Regions from separate parts of the Shewanella decolorationis genome, predicted to be linked through region 1. Evidence: riboswitches for the same ligand, from Rfam matches in the RefSeq annotation. Region 1 holds a riboswitch; the other holds the start of a gene.

Region 1 (8,588 bases):
TTTTTTATCATTGAGTTCGACTGGCAAGGTCATGTTAAAACCGCCCGCCTTGTAACCGCGCGCCACACGGGCGTACACATTATGGGACTCATTCAGCACTTTGCTCAGCGCAATATGGCCGCCCCACATGGTTTCGCTCGGGTCAAAATTGTCATTGTTGGTATCTGAGTAGTGGCTATTGCGACGCTCGGCACGCAGTCCCACAGACAAAGCATAATCGGCGCCTAAATCCGTATCCAACTGACCAAATACGGCGTAATTGGTTGCTTCATATTCGGAATCTAATACCTCATCGGGCCAAGTATTATATTCAGAATACAGTTGGTTATCTTCTTTAAGGTTCATCGCATAAACCCCAAGTAACCAGTCGGTTGAACCGGCAAAAATACGGCCTTGATCGGTCGAGCTTAAGCGGAACTCTTGGGATAAGGTTTTACGCTGACCGGTTTTGTCCCAGAAGTAATCGTACTGACAAGGGGCAAGATTGCCCTCATCCTCACATTGCTTGGCGGCCCAATACTCAGGGTTCGCCCAATCGCCATCGTAACTGTAATGATGATCGGTATTGGCAAATGAAGTCAGCGAGGTTAACTCAAACGATTCTGCGCCCGAGTAGGTTGCTTTAAATCCTGCGCCCGTGGTGCGCTGGCTATCGACACCCGGCTGATCCGAAATAGTATGTTTAGGATCGTTGGTTAAGCTCCAGGCATCGTAGCCGTTATCAAAATCGGCATGCAGCAGGGTTAAATCGAGTTGCAGATTATCGGTGGCATACCAGCGTAATTTAGCGCGGCCAGTAAATTCATCACGACCATTGGTATCTTCTTTATTTAAATAGAGATTGTCGCGATAACCGTTTTGCTGATGCTGCTGCAGCGACACGCGGTATAACAATTTGCCCGAATCGGTTAACGGCCCTGAGCTAAAACCGCTGAAGGTTTGCAAATCGTCATTGCCTAAAGAAACCTCGGCGCCATGTTCAAACACATCGGTCGGGTCGTTGCTCTTAAGGTAAATCAAGCCCGCTAACGCATTGGCGCCATAGCGGGTACCCTGCGGGCCGCGTAACACTTCGACCTGTTGCAGATCGTACATGCTCGACACCATGCCGATACCGGATAAATCAATATCATCAATGATATAACCCACAGACGAGTTAGGTGCACCCTGATATTGCTCCTGCTCCCCCACGCCACGGATCTGGAAATACTTAGGACGCGAGCTGCCACCCGACCAGTTAAAGTTGGCGATGGAGTTCATCACATCTTCAAAGTGCTGGGCACTTTCATCTTGAATTTGCTGGGCATCGATAACGGTAATGCTTGATGGCATTTTCTCTAAGCTGGCACTGCGAAAATCCGCCGTCACCACCATGATTTCCATATCATTGCTGGGATCAGGTTTATCGATAGCATCGGTTTGCGCCCATGCGGCCGTGCTTAACGCAGCCGAAATGGCCAGCGCTAAGGGGGCACGAGTTAAGGCTACGGTGAAGATTGAAGAATTTTTGTTAGACTTTTTGTTAGACATAGGACCTCAAATACATGTTTGAGATCCGGCAACGAATAAGCGATTCAGAAGTGTGCTGTTGATTGGCCCATTCCTACGCCGGTATTAGCCGGATCAGGTTCTAAGGGTTCGTCTGATGACATCTCAGTCTGCCACTTTGTTGGCAAACACCCCTTGGCGGCGCTAAGTATACATGACGAAAATCATAAAGTAGACACTCTTGTCACTGCACATCAGTAAATGACGCTTAGCTCACGCCATTCATGCCTTTGTTGAAACCTCTGGCGGCTCACAATCAGTCGATACAAACGCCCTTCTCTCCTTTGGCTGATTTGACCCAATATGCTTTCTAATGCTATAGAAGGCGACGATTTTAAGTATGGTAGAAGGGTCAACTCAATGCAGCTAAAACCGTTAGCCAAGGGACGTTATAGCCAGCGATGGGAACAAGACTATCCTCTTATTGAAGCAGTGATTCTTAGCTGTATCAGCGAAGTCAAAATGCTCAAAAAAGGCGCTCACCTGATGACGCAAGGTGAAGCCATAAACTCGCTGGTGTTAGTCAAGCAAGGCCGCGTATCGTTGGGGCACACCGCCAGAAATGGCCGTTGTTTCCAATTAGGGACTATCGATTGTGATTCACAGCTCTTTGGTGAGATGGAGTTTTTTACCCAATACCAGTGCCAGCTGGACATCATCGCCAACGAGCCCTTGGAAATTTCGCTAATTAGCACTGAAAAGTTGCAACATTCCCTCGGCCAACACCCGCAACTGGCGCTGTTTTTTGCCAGTGCCATAGCGATTGATTACCAAGATACCGTCGATATTTTTACCCGCAGACTGCTTTATCCCATCAGCTATAACGTGGCATTCGATATCTACCATGAGTATTTAAACGATTTACCCGTCGATGGTTTTAGTAAGCGTTATTTAGAGGCGGAGCGTTTTGGTACCACTGACAGGGTCTACCGACGGGCATTACAACATTTGGAAGAGCGCGGTTTAATCGAGCGTAAAAAAGAAGGCATTCGGATAAAAAACCTGAGTGCACTTAAAGCTTTTGTCGAAGCAGGCATTTAACCCACTTCGACAACACCCATACTCGGCAGATAACAACCAAGTATGGGCCTTTAGCTTAACTTGCCGAAAGTGATTGTGCAGACATCGCAGGTTTCATCCGGCTCGATGCAATCAGCAGCATAAAGATTGCGGCGTAAAGCACGGGGATCACATACATCACGGTTTGCAAGCCGATAATACGTTCGAAGAACGAACTGATCGCCGGACTAAACATGGCCCCCGTACTGCCACTGATCAAAATGTAGGAGACATTCTTGCTGCTGGCTTGCTTCACAAACGACACGCCATAGGCAATAAACGCATTGTAAAGTGCCGCACAGACAAAGCCGTAACCGTAGGTTAAATAAGCAATCCAATTCAACTTGTCGGTAGTCACAATCACAAAGGTGATCACCATGGCTAAACCAATAATACCGACTAAGAAATGATGAATTTTTACCCGGGTCACGATCAGGGTTGAAATTAAGGCACCAATCAACGCGGCCGACCAGTATTGGGTAATGATATTGCCCGCCTCTTCAAATGGGATATCAAATTTTTGTTTTACAAATAACGGTGCCCACGTGAGGAAGGTATACAGCGCCAGCATGCCTAAAAATAAGCCGATACCGCCGCTGATAATGCCGAAATTCCACTCTGATTGTTGTTTCTCCTCCGTATTCGATGATTGCTCGCACAGAGAAAAATTGGTGAATAAGCTAATAATCACCGTGCCTAAGGCAACCAAACCCACGGCTAAGTAACTGTAACTCCATGATAAGGCATTGGTTAAGGCGTAGGTTGTGATCAGCGGAAACACCACCCCAGCAACATTAAAGGTCGCATCCTGCACCACTAACATAGTGCTCTGCATTTTGGCTTGCCATACTGACACCACAATGGTGCCTGCGATACACAGCCCAATCCCGCCGCAGAACCCAATTAAGGTCATGGCCTGCATCACTAGCTGTAGCGAACTGGTAAGGTGTAATGCCAGCGCAGAAAGCGCAACTAGACTATAACTGAGTAAGGTGATCCGCTTGATGCCCAACTTTTCAATGAAGAAAAAGGCGGCAATGGTCCCCGCCAATGCACCACCATTAAGTAAGGAGAAGATTGAGGCCACATCATTCACATCGGCTGCAAACTTCTCCGCTATGGGTTCTATCAACATCCCAAATTGCGTCGCAAAACCCGCCATAATAAAGTTCGCGAGAAAACTAATGGCGGTTAAGGTGATTTTATTATTCATTTTTGTCATTCCATCGTGAAATGCGAAAGGTGCAAGGTTAGCGTGTGACCTAATTCAGCGCAGTCGCGAGCGCGAGTTCGATCATATTATTGAAGGATAACTGGCGTTCTTCGGCGGTGGTTTCCTCACCCGTTAGGCAGTGATCGGATACCGTGAGAATGGCCAATGATTCAATGCCCTGTTGATGCGCTAAGCCATAAAGACCCGCGACTTCCATATCGATACCCAACACCCCAAAACGCTCCAGTGCCGGGATCATATCTTCGTCGGGATCATAATAAAGATCGCCACTAAATACGTTGCCAACTTTAACGCTAATGCCTTTTTCATTGGCTTGGGTATAGGCTTTGTGCAGTAAGGAAAAGGTGGCCGAGGTAGCCATATGATAGCCACTGCTACGCTTGGCATTCGTGGGTGAGTCGGTACCCGCTGCTTGCGCTAAAATCACATCACGCATTTGCACGTGTTTTTGGGTTGCGCCTAAACTGCCGATACGAATGATGCGTTTAACACCAAAAAAATTAATCAACTCATGGCCATAGAGCACCATTGAGGATATCCCCATACCGTGACCCATCACAGAAATACGCTGCCCTTGGTAATAACCTGTGTAACCTAGCATATTACGAACGTTGGTGACTTCTACAGCATCGGTAAGGTAGGTTTCGGCAATATATTTTGCCCGCAGCGGATCGCCAGGCATAATTACAGTTTCAGCAAAATCAGTAGGTTGTGCGTTAATGTGCGCGGTCATAGGTCTATCCTCATCTAATAATATGCTGATAGTAGTGCTCAACCCTGAAATAGTTTTAGGACTAAAGTCCGCTTTTCTGTCGCGGCTAGGTCTTTTCCGTCGAACTGAGTCAGTTATCGCAATTTTGCTTCTCGGCGTAGCAACCGTCACGGGACAAACTCATCTCGCACAAACGAGCAGAAGGAAGATGGGTTGGTGAGGATGAGGATAGATAAAATCAAAAGACTTACGTCTCAAAAACGTAAGTCTTTATCAATGTGGCGTAAATCTTTATCAATGCGCGTTAACTTAGCTTTGAAGTGCCAAATGCTCTAACGCGATAGTGACAACTCAACCCTATGATTCAAGCTTAGTTTGAATAGGTCTCGCGCACATAAACATCGAATTTCGCCACTTGTGCATTTGGGGCCACGGCCGATACTTGCAGCTGTTGTTTGCCGTGTAATTTCACCGATTTCCAACTGGTGGCTTCATCTTCGATGGTAAAGCCGCTGGCATCATACCAAGTGAACTTATATTGCACTCGCATATCGCTTGAGGACTTGCTGACGATCAGCGCCGAACCTTGGATAAGATCGCCAACACGGCGCGCCTCAACCCCTTCGACACTGATATCACGGGCAAAACTCTTACTATCGACACGGGTTTCTCCCAGTGAGTTCACCGAAATACCCGCCGTATTAGTGCAAGCGCCGAGTGTCAGTGCTGCTGCCAAGATTAATCCACTGTAAATTGCTTTCATTTTGTTTTCCCTCACTCACAAAAACCTAGGTGCCGAACAACGGATGGGCAATGACACTACGCGACGCCAGCTGAACTTATGCTTAACATAGTCATCGGCAAAACGTGCTCATCCTGCCCCGCCCTCGCGATTAATCGATTAAAAAGTGCGCCCTTGCGGTAGCGATAAGCTGCTTACGATTGGTTTGCCAACAATTGATATTCACATTGGCGACCCGTCGCCCCTGACGGGTGATACGACATTCGGCGAAGCTGTCTTTATGTAGGCCTGCTCGCAGGTAATCAATCGAGAAATCGACTACCTTTGGCACTTTTGCCGTTTGCATAAACACCATTAATTGCACTATGGCTGACATTTCCATAAAACCAGCAATCACTCCGCCATGAATCGCGGGCAGGATGGGATTACCGATATTGTCGTCCTTAGCGGGGAGTTTGAAAATCAGCTCGTCGCCAAAGCGCTCGACCTTCATGCCAATAAACTTAGCATAAGGTACATGTTCGAGTAGATGACCAAAGTCGTTCAACTCGGTAGCGCGTTTTACAATCCCCTGCACATCGAGAGTTTTCGGCTCGGTCGGCTTATTTGAGTTCATCTGTCTCTCCTAAGGGCGGCACGGCTTCTCCCATCAAGGCTTGTCTAAAGGCATCGCCCACCATTTCGGGGCTAATACGCATAAAGGAGCCCACCGCATGGGCAATGGGGTCATCGATGCTGTCCTGATAGGCGATGGCGCGGGTAAAGGCGATATTAGATGACAACTTATAGCATTCCGCAAAGCCATAAACTGGCTTATGGGGCTGCGCGGGTTTCATATAATCGACCCGCAAGTCGAGGGTGGGCGAAATCTCTAAGGATTGATATTTTTGAAAAATCGCACTCACTACCGCGCTGCCACAGGCTGTGTCCATCAGGGTGGTGATCACCCCGCCATGGATCACACCCGTATCGGGATAACCAATTAACTCAGTGCTATAGGGCAACTCAATCAGTACATGGTGCTCACTGGCTTCGAGCACGGTTAACCCTAAGCGACGGCACTGGGCGAGCTGATCGACAAACCGCTGCGCCATTTGAGTCAGCGGAAAAAACTCGGGATTGACCTTCATTGACCTTGGCTCAGCATGGGTCCCAGTGGCTCTCCGCCAACGAGATGAATATGGATATGGTACACTTCCTGTCCGCCATGTTTATTACAGTTCATGATCAAACGATAACCGTCTTTGGCAATCCCCGCCTCTGCTGCCAGTTTGGCCGCCACAGTCATCATCCGGCCGAGTGCGGGTTCATCCGAGGCTTTCATATCGTTTGCGGTTGGGATCAAATGATTCGGCACAATCAAAATATGGGTTGGCGCCTTTGGCGAGATGTCTCTAAAAGCGGTCACCAGCTCGTCTTGATACAGAATATCAGCGGGAATTTCGCGGCGGATAATTTTGCTGAAAATGGTTTCTTCGGCCATGGGGAGTCCTCCTTGGGTTAATTGGGATAGTATACTAGCAATTCAACGCTTTGTGTCTCCAGATATTTTGCGTTTCATTTGCCTGTTGTGCGCATTTTTGGCAGCATGACGCCCATTAAAACGAAGCGGTTTTACAGGATAAATTATGATCCACTATCACATCATTCCCGTCGATCCCAAGGCGCACTTGTTCGCAGTCACCATGACGGTACAAACGCCTCACCCTAAGCAAGTTTTTAGTCTGCCAGCGTGGCTTCCCGGCAGTTATATGGTGCGAGATTTTGCTAAGAATATTATCGACCTTAAAGCCACAGGCGCTAACGGTGAGCCACTTACGCTCACTCAGCTGGATAAACAAACCTGGTCGGTTGAACATCAAAGCACGCAACTCACCTTAACCTATCAAGTTTATGCTTGGGACTTGTCGGTACGCACCGCACACCTGGATATGACCCACGGTTTCTTTAACGGTAGCAGTGTATTTTTAGCCGCCCACGGCTTTGAGGTAGGCTTACACACAGTAACAATGGCGGCGCCGACTGAGCCGAGTCTCAACGAGTGGCGCCTTGCCACCAGCATGACACGCCAAAGCGGTGATGAATTTGCCTTTGGTGAGTTTTGCGCGCAAAGCTATGACGATCTTATCGATCATCCGGTTGAGATGGGTCTATTCACCCACGCCAGTTTTGAAGCTTGCGGCGTCAGACACGATATCGTACTAAACGGTCGCCACCGCGCCCATATGCCGAGACTCTGCCAAGATTTAAAGGCAATTTGCGAGTATCAAATCAAGCTGTTTGGTACGCCCGCGCCCTTTGAGCGTTATCTGTTTATGACCACAGTGCTCGACAGTGGTTTTGGTGGTTTAGAGCATAGGGCATCGACGGCACTCATGTGCTCGCGCAAGGATTTACCGCTGTCGATGGATGCGCCGATTAATAACGACTATCGCACCTATTTATCGCTCTGCAGCCATGAATATTTCCACAGCTGGAACGTCAAGCGCATCAAGCCAGAATGCTTCCTACCCTATCAACTCGAGGCGGAAACCTATACGCCACAGCTGTGGGCCTATGAGGGCATCACCTCCTATTATGATGATTTCCTAACCTATCGCGCAAGCTTAGTTGATGAACAAAGCTACTTAGATATGCTGAGCGAAACCTTTACAAGGGTGTATCGCAGTCAAGGCCGCTTTAAACAAAGCATTAAGGACTCCAGCTTTAACGCTTGGACTAAGTTCTATAAGCAGGATGAGAACGCCCAAAACGCCATTATCAGTTATTACACTAAGGGCGCCCTGTTTGCCCTGTATCTGGATTTAACCCTAAGGATCGAAACCCAGGGTAAATACAATCTCGACAATGTGATGACCATTTTGTGGCAGGAATATGCCCTACAAAATCGCGGCACCACAGATGAATGTCATCAAATGATTGTTGAACGTTTATTGGGCCGAGATTGCCAAGATCTCTTCGCCTATTTAGACAATACCGACGATATTCCACTGGCACCATTACTTGCCGAGTTTGGGGTTGAATTGACTCTTCGCTCCAGCCAAGGCGCGCAGGATGTCGGCGGAGGCTCAGCCAAAGGGTATGAGATTGCCTTTGGCGCTAAGACGCAAGCCGCACCAATGGGCCTTAAAGTGACCACTGTCGCCCAAGGCAGTCCGGCGCACCTTGCGGGTTTAAGCGCCGGAGATATCTTAATTGCGGCGGATAATCTGCAGGTGACAGGCCAATTTGAAGCGCAGCTTCAGCAATACCCACTCGGACAACGCTTAAGTCTATATTGGTTTAGACGCGAT
Region 2 (8,588 bases), 450 kb from region 1:
TGCGCCCTGAGTGGATCAATATCCATCAAGCGATTGCCCATAATGAAGAGATCCAACGAACGTTCGCCAATAAAGGGCAATCCATCGACAGGGAAACCTTTCTGCTCAAACGAATCGTTGAAGAGTTGCTGTAGATAAAGTCAGCTTGATGGGGTTAATGCACTGTGGTTTAAAGCGCCGCCATAAAAAAAGCCATCCTGAGGATGGCTTATGAGGATTTCTGTGAAGGCTGCCTTAACCGTTAGATCACGGTTAAATAAATACAAAAGAAATGGCTCATTGCGCCCGCCAATACAAATAAATGCCAAATCGCGTGATTGTATGGGATGCGTTTACCGACATAGAAGATCACCCCTAAGGTGTAAAACAACCCGCCCAATAGTAGAAGCTTAAATCCTAGCGGTGACATCGCCGCCGTTAAATCGCCCATCACAGTCACACACAGCCAACCCATTACTAAATAGAGCACTAGGCTCATTTTTTTAAAGCGATGAATAAACAAAGTCTTAAATAAAATCCCACCAATAGCCAAGGACCAAATCGCCGTCAGGATAATGGTGGATAGTTGTCCTTGCAGGCTGATTAACATCAGCGGGGTATAGGTGCCTGCAATTAAGCAGTAGATAGCACAATGATCGGCAATCTTAAGTTTATGTTTCCAGCCTACATGCGTTACGCTGTGATACAGGGTAGAACTTAAAAACAACAGGATAAGGCTTGCACCATAAATAATAACACCTGTGAGCTGAATATTTGTGAGGTGGTCTGCGCCCTTGAGGATCATAAACACTAAGCCGACCACACCCGCGATCACCCCTAGGCCATGGCTGATGCTATTGGCAATCTCTTCACTAAGGCTATAGCCACTGATATTCAATGGTTTTTCATGACTCATTTGCGGCTCTATCAAACTCTGGCTTGGCATGCTGTTGATCCACTCGATGGCGATAATGACTGAGTCTATCAGTTGATAAATTGGAAAGCCATAATTAGCTTACACGTGTAAGCTAATTTATTTTGAGATTTACATCATCAACTGAGACTGAGGCGAGCTCTTATCTAGTTGTACAACATTATGGTGACTGTTTACGACTGATTAATGTCAACGCCTTGGAACTTTGTGCGTTGCACTTTCTCTAATCTCCCGTAGATGTCATGGATTTGTTAAGTACTTTGTCCATTAAGTACTAAGGGATGGATTTTGCCTGTTCGTTCGAATATTACCCTAGAAGATGATCTTAGTTTTGATGCGTACGGCCGCGTGACAAACGAAGAGACCGTACCATTTTCCGCTATGCCTTTTTGTGCAACGTCTTTCAGTGCTACAGATTTGAATGCTAAGCCTTTTAGCGCTCATGCTGAGCCTTTGAGGAGCGATATAAGCCTTAATTTGCATGAGGCTAACCAAAAAGACATCGATAGCACATTTCAAACATCTTCAAAACTAAGCGGGGGAGAGTGGTCGCAGTATTTCAATCTTAAGCCATTGCTTTGGGTTATCTTGGGTCATGGCTTACTGCTGTTGTTATTGATTTTCCTATGGCGAACCCAGTCGGAACACTTAGGGCTGTCGTTTACCGAATCATCTGCGAATGCACGAACTGCAACCAAGGCGTTAAAGGCATATTTTATTTATGCGCCGCCAACGCAAACCGATCCAGCGGATCCTCCTAAAAATTCCTCTGTGGAAGAACCTACAGTTTCTAGTGAGCCGATCACTTCGCCGCCTAACACTACGCAGCTGACAGTGAATGTTGAACCGGCAGCGAAAGTGATACCAAAACCCGCGGAAAAGCTTGCGCCAAAAACTACAGAGCAGATTGCAAAACCTCCTGAAGTCAGCGCCCAAGCGTCAAATAGAGCAGTTTCAAAGACTCCAACACAGGGCCAAACCCAGCAGAGTGCAAAAGAAGCTATTAAGCCTCAAAAGGCAGAAGTCCAATCAAGCTCGGCTCAAGTGGCAAGTACTCAGCAGTCAGATACTGGTGAGCAAAGCAGCGGTGCGGCTGGTAGCGTGGGGTTATTTACCCAGCGTTATTTTGAACGTCAGCGTGAGCAAGCCTTAGATGATTTAGTGTTAGAGCAGGCAAATCATTACGGCAAACGGTCGACTATGTCTGAAATGAGCCCCGAGATGGAGGTGTTGATTGTTCCCAATGCCGACGATTTTAGCGGCCCCACCAGTTTAGATTTAGAACTGGATCCTAATCGAATTGTCCGTAAAGGGGATACCTGCTATCGGGTCGTTAAAGTCGGCACCCAAATTAATCCCTATGCTGAGAATTTAGGGTTCCCCTTCAATTGCAGTGGCAAGAAAATGAATCAAGAAATTGACGATGCCATTAAGGCGCAGCTGGATAAAATGATGGTAAAGCGGCCAAAAGGTTAAAAAGTAGTTGTGATAAATTTTCACTAAAAATTGTTTTAACTATGATCTCTAAAACCAATTTAGGTTAAAGTCGTTTAAATACATTGCGTTATGCGTTCTTTAATTTTGATTGATAATTTGGTTTTTATCCTAAAATTAGGCTTGTTTGTTCGCTGCGCTTCTGCCTATACTTTTGCCCATCTTGTCGGAGTGCCTCTTGGCTGAGACCGTTTATTCGGGATCCGTTGAACCTGATCAGGTTAAAACCTGCGAAGGAAACAAGCATAATAACATCCATTAAATCGTGACAGCGGCCACCTTTTGCCCTGCATTAACCCATCGATTTAGTCGTTATTGAGTCCGCAAATCCGCTTAGGGTTTGCAGCGCTCAGCTTAAACACTCAAGTCTCCAGACAAGCAACCCCATTTTTATTTGTTAAAGTGAGATTGCTTATGTCCAGTTTAGAATTGTCCTCAGAATCTATTGCCGTGAACACCCAAGGGCAAACGAGCCGCCGTGCAGCGCGCGCCCAGGCCCAAGCCTTTATCGATACCCTTAAACCATTACAACATCCTAATTCGCAAAAGCTCTATTTGCAGGGGAGCCGTGAGGATCTCCGTGTAGGGATGCGGCAAATTCTGCAAACCGATACGCGGATTGGCGGCACTGCGACTGCGCCCATAGTTGAGAAAAATCCTCCCATTCCGGTGTACGACTGCGCAGGGCCTTATTCCGATCCGGCTGCGCAAATTAACGTGCGCCAAGGACTAGCCAAACTCAGATTACCTTGGATTATCGAGCGCCAAGATACCGAAGTGCTCGATTGTGCGACCTCAGATTTCACCCAGCAACGCCTGAAGGATGATGGGCTCGATCATCTGCGCTTCGAGGCCGGCTCAAGTGCGATTGTTCGTCCTCGCCGTGCCTTACCGGGTAAGCGCGTGAGCCAATTACACTATGCCCGCCAAGGGATCATTACCCCCGAAATGGAGTATGTGGCGATTCGGGAAAATATGGCGCTCGCCGAGGTGCAGGATGAAATCTTAAACCGCCGCGGCCAAGGTGAATCCTTTGGCGCCGTAATCGGTAAATCGATTACCCCAGAATTTGTCCGCGACGAAATTGCCCGTGGGCGCGCCATTATTCCGTTAAATATCAATCACCCTGAAGCCGAGCCTATGATTATTGGCCGTAATTTTTTGGTGAAAGTGAATGCCAATATCGGCAACTCGGCGGTTACGTCCTCCATCGAGGAGGAAGTCGAAAAGTTAGTCTGGTCAACCCGTTGGGGCGCGGACACTGTGATGGACTTGTCCACTGGGCGGTATATCCATGAAACCCGCGAATGGATTATCCGTAACTCGCCAGTGCCGATTGGCACAGTGCCGATTTATCAAGCATTGGAAAAAGTAAACGGCGTGGCTGAGCACCTGACCTGGGAAGTGTTTCGCGATACCTTGATTGAGCAAGCGGAGCAGGGCGTCGATTACTTTACCATCCATGCGGGCGTGTTATTGCGCTATGTGCCCATGACCGCCAAACGGGTGACTGGGATTGTGTCCCGCGGCGGCTCGATTATGGCCAAATGGTGCTTGAGCCATCATCAAGAAAACTTCCTCTATACCCATTTCCGCGAGATTTGCGAGCTGTGCGTTGCCTACGATGTGTCGCTGTCATTAGGCGATGGTATGCGTCCAGGCTCGATTGCCGATGCCAATGATGAGGCGCAGTTTGCCGAGCTTGAGACCTTAGGCGAGCTGGTCAAAATCGCCTGGGAATACGATGTGCAGACCATTATCGAAGGGCCTGGACATATCCCGATGCAACTTATCAAAGAGAATATGGATAAGCAGCTTATCCACTGCGTCGAGGCGCCGTTTTATACCCTAGGGCCGCAAATTACCGATATTGCGCCGGGTTACGATCATTTCACCTCCGGAATTGGGGCTGCGATGATCGCATGGTATGGCTGCGCCATGCTTTGCTATGTGACGCCGAAGGAGCACTTAGGTTTACCCAATAAGCAGGATGTCAAACAAGGGCTGATTGCCTACAAGATTGCTGCCCATGCGGCCGATATTGCTAAAGGCCACCCGGGCGCGCAGATCCGCGACAATGCGTTGTCTAAGGCGCGCTTTGAATTCCGTTGGGAAGACCAATATAACTTAGGGCTTGACCCTGATACCGCGCGTGCCTATCACGATGAATCCTTGCCACAGGAGTCGGCCAAGGTTGCGCACTTTTGCTCTATGTGTGGCCCTAAGTTCTGTTCGATGAAGATCACCCAAGATGTACGTGACTATGCGGCAAGTTTAGCGGCGGGTGCGTTAGCAGGGGCTTCGTCAAGCCAAAATGTTGAGAGCGCTGAAGCGCTTGCATCGATAAACTCTGCTCCACAAGGGCAAGCTAGCAAAGAAGCAATCCAGCAGATCAAAGTCAAAACCCAAGATGAATTAGCGGCGGCCATGGCGCAAAAATCGGCCGAGTTTGCGGCTTCGGGCGCCAAGCTGTATCTACCGCTAGGCGATGCAAATACTGCCAATGAATCGGCCAAGCATCAGGATGGGACAGAACTCCAATCCATAGTACAGGTTGCGGAGGTTTGATAATGACCCCTGCTAAACATATTAGCCAAGTGGCGCCTAAACCTATCGTCTGGACCATTGCGGGTTCCGACAGCGGTGGCGGCGCGGGGATCCAAGCCGACTTAGCCACCATCAAAGATTTGGGCGGCCATGGATGCAGCGTGATCACCACGTTAACGGCTCAAAGTTCGGTGGCGGTGGATTTAGTTGAGCCTGTGAGTGAGGTAATGCTACTCACACAGCTCTCGACCCTGTTAGCCGATCTACCGCCTCATGCGATTAAAATTGGCTTACTCGCGAATCAGCAGCAACTGCATTTAGTTGCCGATTGGTTGGCTGGTTTTAAAACCCAATTTCCACTCGTCCCCGTTATTCTCGACCCTGTGATGGTTGCAAGCTGTGGGGATGAACTTGGGGATAAGAGCACGGCGAGCAAACCTCTGGATTTTACTCCCTTTAAGGGCTTGATTAGCCTGATAACGCCGAATGTGCAGGAGCTGGCAAGGCTTACTGTCGCCAAAGACAAACAAGCGTCAGCAATACACACAAAAGCTGAATTCGCCGCTGCGACAATTCAACTCTCTGAACAATTAGACTGCAGCGTATTAGCCAAGGGCGGCGATATTGATTTTGTAGCTCAGGCAAGTGCTGGCATTAATACAAGGGATAGCTTAAGCGAGCAACAAAGCGATATCACAAGTCATCGCAGTGCCAAAGATAATCAGCGTATGGCGGAAGATCTGCTGATTTGTCATCAGGTTACGGGCTGCTCACCTCTTGACGCTAATGGCGGCTTTTGGCTCAGCAGTGCGCGGATAAACACGCGCCATAACCACGGCAGTGGTTGTACTCTGTCTTCAGCCATCGCCTCGGTATTAGCCTTCGGCTTTGTATTGCAGGATGCCGTTGTGGTAGCAAAAGCCTATGTTAATCAAGGTTTAACTCAAGCACAGGGTATTGGCAAAGGTCCTGGGCCACTCGCGCGTACCGCTTGGCCGCATAGCTTAACGGCGTTTCCTCACGTCACGGCTTATTCTCAAAATAGCTTGAGTGAATCCAGTGATTTGCAATGCGGCGCGTTTAAGCGCCTTAATCCTGACTTAGGAATCTATCCCGTTGTCGATAACCTACAGTTACTAGAGCAGTTATTAGCGGCGGGCGTGAAGACGGTACAGCTCAGGATAAAGTCTAATGCGCTAAAGTCTAATGTGCTGGCGTCGGACGAACTTGAGGCACAAATCCAAACCGCGATTGCCTTAGGCAAGCATTATGATGCTCAGCTTTTTATCAATGATCATTGGCAGTTAGCGATAAAACATGGCGCATTTGGGGTGCATCTTGGCCAAGAAGATCTGGCGGTGACGGATCTTAATGCCATTCATGCCGCGGGATTGGCTCTTGGCATCTCGAGCCACGGTTATTTCGAGTTGCTGCGTGCCCATCAATATGCGCCATCTTACATCGCCCTCGGGCATATCTTTCCTACGACCACCAAGCAAATGCCATCGGCGCCGCAGGGGTTATTCAAGTTAGCGCATTATGTTGAACTGTTTAAAGCGCACTATCCCTTAGTGGCAATTGGCGGAATCGGGCCTTCTAATCTTGACCAAGTCAAAGCGACTGGGGTGAGAAATATTGCCGTGGTGCGGGCGATTACCGAGGCGAATGATCCAGTAATGGCCTTTGCCGAATTGACACAGGCTTGGGAGTTAAGCCTATGAGCACGACACAAGAGCAGGCCCAATCCCTTGCCGATAAAGACTTTATTCGTTATTCGCGGCAAATATTTTTACCCGAGGTCGGCGAGGCTGGCCAGTTGCAGCTGAAACATGCTCATGTGCTTATTGTCGGCCTAGGCGGCCTTGGACAACTGGCGGCGCAATATTTAGCCTGCGCTGGTGTTGGGCGCTTAACACTTGTCGACGGCGATAGGGTGGAATTATCCAATCTACCGCGACAATTGCTCTTTAGTGACGACGATATTGGCCATCACAAAGCCCTCATAGCTAAACAGAAATTAGCCGTGTTGGCGCAAGGTTGTGAGATTGATGCCGTTGCTGAGCATCTGACTCTTGAGTCTGCGAACGATGTATTCGCTCGTCTGTTAGCCCATGACGAAGAAACTCGGTTAGTACTTGATTGTACTGATAATCTTGCGGCACGCCATTGTATCAATCAGCTGTGTATTGAGCATGCCTTACCTCTGGTGAGCGCCTCCATTGCCGCTTTCAACGGCCAATTGTTTGCCGTTGATCAGCAGCGTTTCCCTACGGGCGGCTGTTATCACTGTATTTTCCCCTCGAATACTCGCGCGCCACAAAACTGTAGCAGCCAAGGAGTGCTCGGCCCCAGTGTCGGCGTGATGGCATCGATGCAGGCGCTGCTAGTGATGCAATTGTTGCTCTTAGCCACGCCGCCAACCTCTGCAACAGAACAAACAGGTAATCAATCTTTCGAAGAGACAAGCCAACCAATAGCCTCCACTAGAGCGTTACTTGGGCGATTTTGGCGTTTCGATGCCAAGTCACTTCAATGGCATTCGGCTGCCTTAACCCGTGATCCAGAGTGCGAGGTGTGCGGATTAAAGCCGAGTGCATTAATGCAATCAACTACAGCCGTTTCATTCAAATCTGTCCCTAATCGAGGTTTGTTATGATTTTAATTCATCTCAATAATGTGCCCCAGACACTTCAACAACCGCTGAGTTTACAAGCCCTGTTAGAAGCACAAAATATTTGCCAACACTCGGTTGCCTTAGTGCTTAACGAAGCCGTTGTACCCAAACATAGATGGTCATCTATCCTCTGTCACCATGAGGATAAAATTGATGTATTTGCCGTTGTCGCCGGAGGTTAAGATGTTAACGATTGCGGGTGTGGAATTTGAGTCACGATTATTTACTGGCACGGGTAAGTTCAGCTCAAGTCAGCTGATGCTGGAGTCCATTAAGGCGTCTAAGTCGCAATTGGTGACAGTTGCGATGAAAAGAATTGATTTAAAAACCGGGGCCGATGATTTGCTTACGCCACTAAGGCAAGCGGGCGTGCGACTCTTGCCTAATACCTCGGGGGCGCGTAATGCGAAGGAAGCGATATTCGCCGCTGAACTGGCGCGGGAAATGCTGGGAACACAATGGGTTAAACTTGAAATTCATCCCGATCCCAAATACCTAATGCCCGATGCAGTCGAAACATTAGCAGCGGCCAAAACCCTGTGTGAACGCGGGTTTATCGTGATGCCCTACGTGCATGCCGATCCTGTGCTGTGTCGCCGTTTAGAAGAGGTTGGCTGCGCTGCCGTGATGCCATTGGCAAGCCCAATTGGGACGAATCAGGGGCTGGTGACTGAGTCTTTTATCAAGATGATTATTGAGCAGGCAAAAGTGCCCGTTGTGATTGATGCGGGAATTGGCGCGCCATCCCATGCGACCCACGCGATGGAGCTGGGAGCTGATGCCGTACTGGTTAATACCGCCATCGCGAGTAGTGCTTCGCCCATTGAAATGGCGCAGTGCTTTAAGGATGCGGTGGATTGCGGACGACGCGCCTTTGAAGCCGGACTTGGCCGAGTGCAGACTCAGGCTGTACATACCAGTCCACTAACGGGATTCTTGCAGCAATGAGTTTTGTCGACC

The links. Region 1 has a riboswitch for thiamine pyrophosphate ahead of EYR25_RS00435 (TonB-dependent receptor). Riboswitches for the same ligand answer to the same signal wherever they lie in the genome.
Region 2: another riboswitch for thiamine pyrophosphate. It lies ahead of thiC (phosphomethylpyrimidine synthase ThiC); the one in region 1 lies ahead of EYR25_RS00435 (TonB-dependent receptor).

The regions. Positions count from the first base shown of each region.
Region 1 is NZ_CP037898.1:83,437-92,024, reverse strand. Features, by position in the region: gene EYR25_RS00435 (TonB-dependent receptor) at 1-1,530, opposite strand, end outside; TPP riboswitch at 1,584-1,694, opposite strand; gene EYR25_RS00430 (Crp/Fnr family transcriptional regulator) at 1,909-2,589, shown strand; gene tsgA (MFS transporter TsgA) at 2,645-3,820, opposite strand; gene deoD (purine-nucleoside phosphorylase) at 3,870-4,574, opposite strand; gene EYR25_RS00415 (YcfL family putative periplasmic lipoprotein) at 4,924-5,316, opposite strand; gene EYR25_RS00410 (PaaI family thioesterase) at 5,447-5,911, opposite strand; gene EYR25_RS00405 (PaaI family thioesterase) at 5,898-6,425, opposite strand; gene hinT (purine nucleoside phosphoramidase) at 6,422-6,778, opposite strand; gene EYR25_RS00395 (M61 family metallopeptidase) at 6,924-8,588, shown strand, end outside.
Region 2 is NZ_CP037898.1:4,351,148-4,359,735, forward strand. Features, by position in the region: gene EYR25_RS19465 (NUDIX hydrolase) at 1-134, shown strand, start outside; gene trhA (PAQR family membrane homeostasis protein TrhA) at 242-925, opposite strand; gene EYR25_RS19475 (hypothetical protein) at 1,202-2,389, shown strand; TPP riboswitch at 2,565-2,663, shown strand; gene thiC (phosphomethylpyrimidine synthase ThiC) at 2,822-4,975, shown strand; gene thiE (thiamine phosphate synthase) at 4,978-6,675, shown strand; gene EYR25_RS19490 (HesA/MoeB/ThiF family protein) at 6,672-7,610, shown strand; gene thiS (sulfur carrier protein ThiS) at 7,607-7,810, shown strand; gene EYR25_RS19500 (thiazole synthase) at 7,812-8,576, shown strand; gene thiH (2-iminoacetate synthase ThiH) at 8,573-8,588, shown strand, end outside.